One region of the Neobacillus sp. NPDC093127 genome, then DNA from elsewhere that is predicted to be linked to it. Evidence: a T-box and tRNA genes for the amino acid it is inferred to sense, from the RefSeq annotation. Region 1 holds a T-box; the other holds one or more tRNA genes.

Region 1 (4,156 bases):
TAACGTGGCAGGTTAGTGGAATAAAAAGTGAATTAATCCATTATTATCTGTATTATGTTAACTGCATAAATCAGTTGTACAGAGATAATAAAGTTGTTTAATTTGCAATTATTTTGCGGTAATGAAATTAAATATCAAAAATAAAGGAAATATCTTCTTGACAGTCGAATATTAGCCTAGAACCATAATTAACTTTTCCGATGAGGAGGATTCTTGTGCGTCCACGACCATTATTTATTGAAAATCCAGAGCATTATAGGTATGTTAGTCTTGTGCCAGATGGAGATATTGAAGAAATACTTAGTAAGCAACGAACTGAGACCATTACCCTCTTAAGCAGCGTATCAGAGAAGTCAGCAAGGAAGGCGTACGCACCAGGGAAATGGACTTTAAAAGAAGTGATTGGGCATATGACCGACTCGGAACGTGTGATGTCGTATCGAATGCTTGCCATTGCACGAAATGAAAGTGCACCACTCCCAGCAATGGATCAGGATCAATACGTTTCTGCGGCAAACTTCAACAAATTATCCTGGGAGCAGTTAATAGCTGGTTTAGACACGGTACGCTCCAACACGTTAAGCCTTATTTCAACCATTGATGATGCAGCGTGGGTTCGTAATGGAACTGTAATGAACAGCCCAGTTTCGGTAGGTACCATTGCATATGGTATTGTCGGGCACGAGTTACACCATATGAAAGTGATTAGTGATAAATACTTATAAGTCTTTTTCTATTAATGAAAAAACCTAATTTCTCATTTATTGCTGGAACTACCATTAAAGAAACTGATGAAAGTAAAAACGCTGAATTTTTCTCATTAGATAGCATTCCTAAAGGTACAAATCAATTTTGGGACAATCATCAAAAGGAAGTAATTGAGGATTTAAAAAACTTCAATGGGCAACTAATTTTAAAATAGTCCAGATTAATAAATTGGGTATAAGCTTATTCAACAACGGATGCTTTCCTTTAAGATCTGGATGCAAAAAAACAGCCTTTTTCTTATTCGACTAACGGGAGTTTAGTTGAACAAGAAAATAAATCCTCTATAGCAATTGACTAAACCATTTATTTAGGCTAAGATATTTTCAATTAATACGGAATATACGGCTATGAAGAGAAGAGTAATTTTGATTAATTATTTCCAGAGAGCTCCGGTAGGTGGAATGGAGTAATAATGATCTTAATGAAAAAATGCTTGGAGCTTCGCACGGATCTAAGAACGTTTTTAGTGATACTGCGACGGGATCTCCCGTTAAAGAGATAGGGTATAATCAATTATTAAAAATTGCTGTACCCGAAAAGGTTGATATGGTGACATATTAATAAACTGAGGTGGTACCGCGGAGCTATAAACTCTCGTCCTCAAGATGAAAATCTTGGGGGTGGGAGTTTTTTTGTTGTTTAGAAGTATAAATCCATAATTAAAAATCCTTATAATCAAACTAAAAGACTGGAGCGAAAAGAATGAGTAATGAACAAACTGCTTTTAGAATAGAGAAATTAGAGACTTTAAAATCGCAGGGGATTCCAGTATATCCTGAAAGGTTTTCTACAAATTATGAACTTTATGTAGCCACTCAACTGGAAGACGGAACTTCTGGAGTCCGAGTAGCCGGAAGAATAATGAGTATTAGAAACTTCAGCAAATTAATTTTTATTACTATTTCAAACATACAAGGAAGCTTACAACTTCTTTTGAAAAAGGATGAGATTGGCGAGGAACCTTTTAATCAATTTCATAATTTATTGGATATAGGAGATTTTATCGGTGTGGAAGGATGTATGTATACGACTAAAACGAATGAGAAAACACTTCGAATCGAAAGCTATGTGTTTCTTGGGAAGGCGTTGCGGACTCTTCCAGAAAAATGGCACGGTTTAAGCAACGTTGAACTTCGCTATAGACAGCGTTATTTAGATTTAATGATGACAAAAGACACACAAAGTCGTTTGCTAGCGAGAACCAAAATGGTACGTGCCATTCGCAGATTCTTTGAGGACCAGGAATTCTTAGAGGTAGAAACACCAGTTTTACAGCATACTTCCTCGGGGGCTTTAGCTAAACCTTTTAGAACCTATCATAACTCTTTAGATACTGAATTAAATTTACGAATTGCACCGGAAACCTATTTAAAAAGGTTAATTGTAGGTGGTTTTACCAAAGTATTTGAATTTGCAAAGTGTTTTAGAAACGAGGGGATTAGTCCCCAACATCTTCAAGAATTTACAATGGTTGAAGGATATGCGGCATACTGGAATTATGAGGATACAATGAAATTAATGCGAGATATGGTTCTGTTTGTTTTGGATCAAACCTTTAATACAACTACCATTACCATCCAGGGTCAAACGATAAACTTTTCACTAGAATGGGACATTGTCTCTTTCAGGGATTTAATCTTAAAAGACACGGAGATTGATATAGACCTATATCCTGATGTTATAGATTTATATCAAGAAACGTTGAGGAAAAATATCAACTTAGAACATTCCGACATTAAATCTTTAGGGAGAGGTAATTTTATTGATCTTCTTTACAAGAAAATGTGTCGACCACTACTAGTTAAACCGACATTTTTAATCAAGCACCCTATTGATTTATCCCCACTAGCTAGAGCCAATGATCAAAACCCAGCTCTTACAGACCGGTTCCAATTAGTGGTGAATGGTGCGGAAATTATAAATGCCTATTCAGAGCTAGTTGACCCACTTGAACAAAGAAGAAGGCTGGAGGCTCAAGCCCATCTTAAAAGTAATGGAGATTCAGAAGCTATGGAGATGGATGAAGATTATCTAACAGCTATGGAATATGGAATGCCGCCCATTTCTGGTTGGGGGTTTGGAATTGAACGCTTATTAATGGTTCTAACGGATAGTGATACAATAAAAGATTGTGTTTTATTTCCATTAACTAAAAAACTATAGTGGACCCCCAATAATAGTATTCAATATTTTGTTATAGGTGGTGGACTGTAACCCCGGTTACCACCTAATTATCGAACAATAAAGTTTTTAGGGGACAGTTCCTTACTCAACTAACGGGTGCGATAGTCCAAGGAAAAAACAAATCAAATCGCTTGTTAAATTAGGGATTCCTGAGGAAGAGGGGAAAGGACTAACTTTCTGTAGAAGAGGTTATCGGTATATCGGATTATCGAAAGTCGTACAAAGAGCAATCTCAAATAAAAGACTAAAGCAGAGGGGACTTCCTTCTGCTTTAGAACATTATCTAAAAGTACACACTGTAATATAAATTGAACCGCCGTATACGGAACCGTACGTACGGTGGTGTGAGAGGGGCGAAAATAATTAATTATTTTCCCTCTACTCGATTTTCACTACCGGGCAGGTAGTTGAAGAAGCAGTTCCAGGTATAATATGGTTAATCGTACTTTTAAAGGTGGTTAATATGACAGTTGTAAATGAATTGGTTATGTGAACCAAACAGCGAGAAGCAACTCAATATTTTGATAAAGTTTTTGAAATAATGAAAGATGAAAAATTTTACTATGATAAACAGTATGAAAAAATAATCGAGGCATATATCAACGCAGGATGGAGGCAAAGATGCCAGGAAAATTCTTGATGAATTAATTGCACGGCAGAGTTGCGATAAAAAATTTTTAAAACTGGAGAAATGTAAGGCCAAAGTATTAAAAAGACTGTAATTTATGGTGGAAACATGTTGAATATCTATAATATTTGTCCGCTATTTATTTTTAAAGATCAATGCGCCCAAAGAAAATATGGTTCTAGACTGGAAAATAAACTTGTAGTCTGAAAAATAGAATTTAAGACTCACTAATGCAATTAAACTATGTGGCAGTAGATCAGATACGATCAATGTAAAGTATTTTCTGAGATGAAATATTAAGTTCAGGAAGATCTCTATCATCATTATCAGATCAGGAAAGAACTTTTTGACGTGCTGGAGAAAGAGAAACAACTATGTATTTCTTTATAATCTTTAGATTATTTACAAACTTTTAACTTTAAGGAAAATTATCCATGTAATATCATTGTATGTAGAGGAAAGTTTAATTAATTGCCTTTTTTCATTGAACACTACTTAAAAATGATTCAGATTACTAATTCTATGTTGCTTCTCACAAAGATGCCCTAAAAGTACTGAATCGTTATCGTGCCCCAT
Region 2 (4,156 bases), on a different contig from region 1:
TGATATTCGTGAATCAGGAAGTATTGAGCAGGATGCCGATATCGTTGCCTTCTTATATCGTGACGATTACTATGATAAAGAATCAGAGAATAAGAATATTATTGAAATTATCATTGCTAAGCAGCGTAACGGTCCAACTGGTACTGTTTCACTAGCCTTTGTGAAGGAATATAATAAATTCGTCAACATTGAGACTCGTTATGAATCTCCTCCAGGAGCATAAAGTCGATATGAAAAGTCAGCCTAATACTATGGCTGGCTTTTTTTATTTTTATAGATTGCTATATATACGAACATATTTAGTATTTTTATATAAAATGTTCGTGTTTTATTGATTTTTAAGTGGGAAGTTGTTAAACTATGGTGGTGTTAATAAATAAAAACGGGAAACAAAAATTTCGGAGGTGCGTTAAATGTCATCAGTAGTGGTTGTTGGTACGCAGTGGGGAGACGAGGGCAAGGGAAAGATTACTGACTTTTTGTCTGAAAATGCAGAGGTAATTGCGCGTTATCAAGGTGGAAACAATGCAGGCCACACCATCAAATTTAACGGAGAAACCTACAAATTACACTTAATTCCGTCGGGGATTTTTAATAAAGAAAAAATAAGCGTAATCGGTAATGGAATGGTTGTTGATCCCAAAGCGCTGGTTACGGAATTGGCCTATTTACATGAAAAGGGCGTTACAACTGAGAATCTTCGGATAAGTAATCGTGCCCATGTGATCCTTCCTTATCATTTAAAATTGGATGAAGTGGAAGAAGAAAGTAAGGGCGCTAATAAGATTGGTACGACGAAAAAGGGAATTGGCCCTGCCTATATGGACAAGGCCGCCCGCGTCGGAATCCGGATTGCTGATTTGCTTGAGCGTGATGTGTTTGAGGAAAAGCTGGAGCGGAACCTTGCTGAGAAAAACCGCTTATTTGAACGGATTTATGAGACTGCCGGCTTTAAGAAAGAAGAAATCTTAGATGAATATTTTGAGTATGGGCAGCAGATTAAGCAATATGTCTGTGATACATCAGTCGTGTTAAATGATGCCCTAGATGAAGGTAAGCGGGTCCTCTTTGAAGGTGCTCAGGGTGTTATGTTAGATATTGACCAAGGTACGTACCCGTTTGTTACATCGTCTAACCCGGTTGCTGGAGGAGTGACGATTGGTTCAGGTGTTGGACCATCTAAAATCACCCATGCCGTTGGCGTTTGTAAGGCCTACACTTCCCGTGTCGGGGACGGACCGTTCCCTACTGAGCTGCATGATGAAACGGGAAATCGCATCCGTGAGGTTGGGCGTGAATACGGTACTACAACAGGACGTCCGCGCCGTGTCGGCTGGTTTGATAGCGTCGTCGTTCGTCATGCCCGCCGTGTCAGCGGGTTAACGGATCTTTCCCTTAATTCGATTGACGTCTTAACTGGTATTGAAACGTTGAAAATATGTACGGCCTATCGCTATAGAGGCGAACTCATTACAGAGTATCCGGCGAGCTTAAAGGTATTGGCGGAGTGTGAACCTGTTTATGAAGAACTTCCAGGCTGGACGGAGGATGTTACAGGCGTTAAATCATTAGATGAATTGCCTGCCAATGCCCGCCATTATATTGAGCGTGTCACCCAGCTTACAGGAGTTCCGCTGACAACCTTCTCTGTCGGCCCAGATCGAAACCAAACAAACGTCGTCCGCAGCCCTTGGAGACAGATCTAAATCAATTTTAAAGGAGCCCTCATTTTGGGGGCTTTCATTTATTTTAAAAATTTTTTAAAAAAAGTATTGCCTTAAATCTATTATCCATGCTATTATAAAAAGCGTCGTCACAATACGACATAAAGCGAGCCATTAGCTCAGTTGGTAGAGCAGATTGCGGACTTCTTGAATAGGCTTCCGCGGGCAATCTGCGAGAAATTCCGCAAGGGATTTTGAGCATCCGGCAGAAATCGAAGTTTAGGTAACAATTTGTGTACGAGCCATTAGCTCAGTTGGTAGAGCATCTGACTTTTAATCAGAGGGTCGAAGGTTCGAGTCCTTCATGGCTCACCATTTTTAAAAATATGGCCCCTTGGTCAAGTGGTTAAGACACCTCCCTTTCACGGAGGTAACACGGGTTCGAATCCCGTAGGGGTCATTGGTTTTGGTCTGGTAGTTCAGTTGGTTAGAATGCCTGCCTGTCACGCAGGAGGTCGCGGGTTCGAGTCCCGTCCAGACCGCCACTAAAGTGGCTCAGTAGCTCAGTCGGTAGAGCAAAGGACTGAAAATCCTTGTGTCGGCGGTTCGATTCCGTCCTGAGCCATAAAAAAAGAAGCATTCAATAAACATAAAATGGCTTAGTTCACTTGAACTAAGCCATTTTTTATATTTGATTTGCAAACTTTACTTGAAATTATGTTTATTTCATTTTACCGTTCGTTCTTTGTCGTAAAATCGGGTACGAGCCAATAGATGAGCAATCCGGCAATGGTAGCATAGGCGATACCATTATGGGCATAGCCAACCCCGATAATGAAGATGATCGCGACGATGACCAAATTTTTCATATTCGCCAGACTCACTTTTTCCTCAATGAGATGACGGATCCCCATTGCAGCAATCATACCAAACAACAGGATACATATGCCGCCCATCACTGCAACTGGAATGGATTGAATAACAGCTCCAACTTTAGCGAACAAGCCAAGAAGAATGGCAATAACAGCAGCGCCTTGAATAATCCGACTGGAAAACTGGCGTGTGATGGCTAGAACTCCGAGGTTTTCCGCGTAAGTTGTTTGTGCAGGTCCGCCGATGAAGCCCGAGATTAATGTTGCAATGCCATTCCCCCATAGGATGCTTGAAAATCCAGGATTCTTTGTCACATCTTTTCCTGTAATCTCATTTAGCACAAACATATGTCCAAGGTCTTCGATGATGGTAACCAGTGCTATCGGCGCCATTCCGAGGATCACGACCCACGTGAATTCCGGCATGACAACATGCGGAAGAGCAAAGGTCGGTGCAGTGGCAATGGTATGAAATTCAACAAACCCACGCACCGCAGCATATGCATACCCTACTGCAAGACCGATGATGAGTGGAAAGAGGCGGATCACCTTTGTGCCCGCAAGCGTTGCGATGACCGCTGCCAGAAGGCTGACGATTGCGACATCCCAATGGGTTGAAGCCATGCTGGTCACCGCCGTGGTTGCTAGCGAAAGACCAATAATACTTACAACAGGTCCGACGACAACTGCAGGAATTACTTTGCGGACTTTTTCAAAACCGACAAAGGAAATGATCATAGATACAATGGCATAAACAATGGAAACGCTTATAAGACCTGCAACGGCTTGACCAGGTGAATGTAACTCCCCCACATACAACGCAAGCGGAGCAATAAAGGCAAAAGATGAACCTAGATACGTAGGAACCTTTCCGCGTGTAATTAGATGGAAAACCAATGTTCCTAAACCACTGGCAATAAGTGCACTTCCTGGATCAAGCCCAGTTAGTGCCGGCACCAAAATTGTTGCACCAAACATCGCAAACAAATGCTGGAATGATAATGGTATTGCGCTTAAAAATTTTTTCAATCGTTTTCCCCCCTTTAATAGTTCCTTCATATATCATATATTTTTACTATTTATTTTTAGAATAAATTTAAAAAGTATTTTCTATATATTTCGATTTTAAATCAATGGGTATTGTTACAAAAATGAAACAAACCTCCCTTTATTTTACAAATAATCCCCGAAGTTTGTCCTATTTTGTATAATAAGAATCTATTACTCTCGAACTAGTAAAACCCTTGATATAATAGGAATTCCTCCCCGTTTTTTTAAAAAAACCAAACAAAAACTACGAAAATATGACTAGCATATTTCAAAAACAGTAGGAAAATGTCAGTAATTATACAGTTTTGTTACATTATAGAGACTATTAAACTTTTCAAATAAAATTATGATAAGGTAAAGAAGGTCTAAAATTCTGGATAATTCCTTACTTGTCAACAACTCAAGATTAAGAGGTTTTTACCGTGGTTTAGGAGGAAAGAATGTTATTCTCGAATAAAGTTTCGAAGTCAAAAAGGTTTTTATTTTTAAAAACAGCCGTTATTACAACCATGGCTGCATCCGTTATTGCCTTTAGTAACGGTCCAGTTGCATTTGCCACATCACCAAAGT

What was found. A T-box is a leader RNA that pairs with one kind of tRNA and senses whether it is charged. The one in region 1 lies ahead of lysS (lysine--tRNA ligase), so its partner is inferred to be a tRNA-Lys.
Region 2: it encodes a tRNA-Lys, which carries the amino acid that the T-box ahead of lysS (lysine--tRNA ligase) is inferred to sense. The anticodon was not compared.

What each region holds. Positions count from the first base shown of each region.
Region 1 covers NZ_JBIVOP010000023.1:2,011-6,166, reverse strand. The annotation lists gene ACIQCO_RS23270 (DinB family protein) at 216-725, shown strand; gene ACIQCO_RS23265 (hypothetical protein) at 740-922, shown strand; T-box leader at 1,107-1,373, shown strand; gene lysS (lysine--tRNA ligase) at 1,471-2,931, shown strand.
Region 2 covers NZ_JBIVOP010000033.1:7,520-11,675, reverse strand. The annotation lists gene dnaB (replicative DNA helicase) at 1-223, shown strand, start outside; gene ACIQCO_RS26540 (adenylosuccinate synthase) at 414-1,706, shown strand; tRNA gene ACIQCO_RS26535 (tRNA-Lys) at 1,964-2,039, shown strand; tRNA gene ACIQCO_RS26530 (tRNA-Glu) at 2,053-2,124, shown strand; tRNA gene ACIQCO_RS26525 (tRNA-Asp) at 2,133-2,209, shown strand; tRNA gene ACIQCO_RS26520 (tRNA-Phe) at 2,217-2,289, shown strand; gene ACIQCO_RS26515 (uracil-xanthine permease family protein) at 2,396-3,565, opposite strand; gene ACIQCO_RS26510 (peptidoglycan DD-metalloendopeptidase family protein) at 4,027-4,156, shown strand, end outside.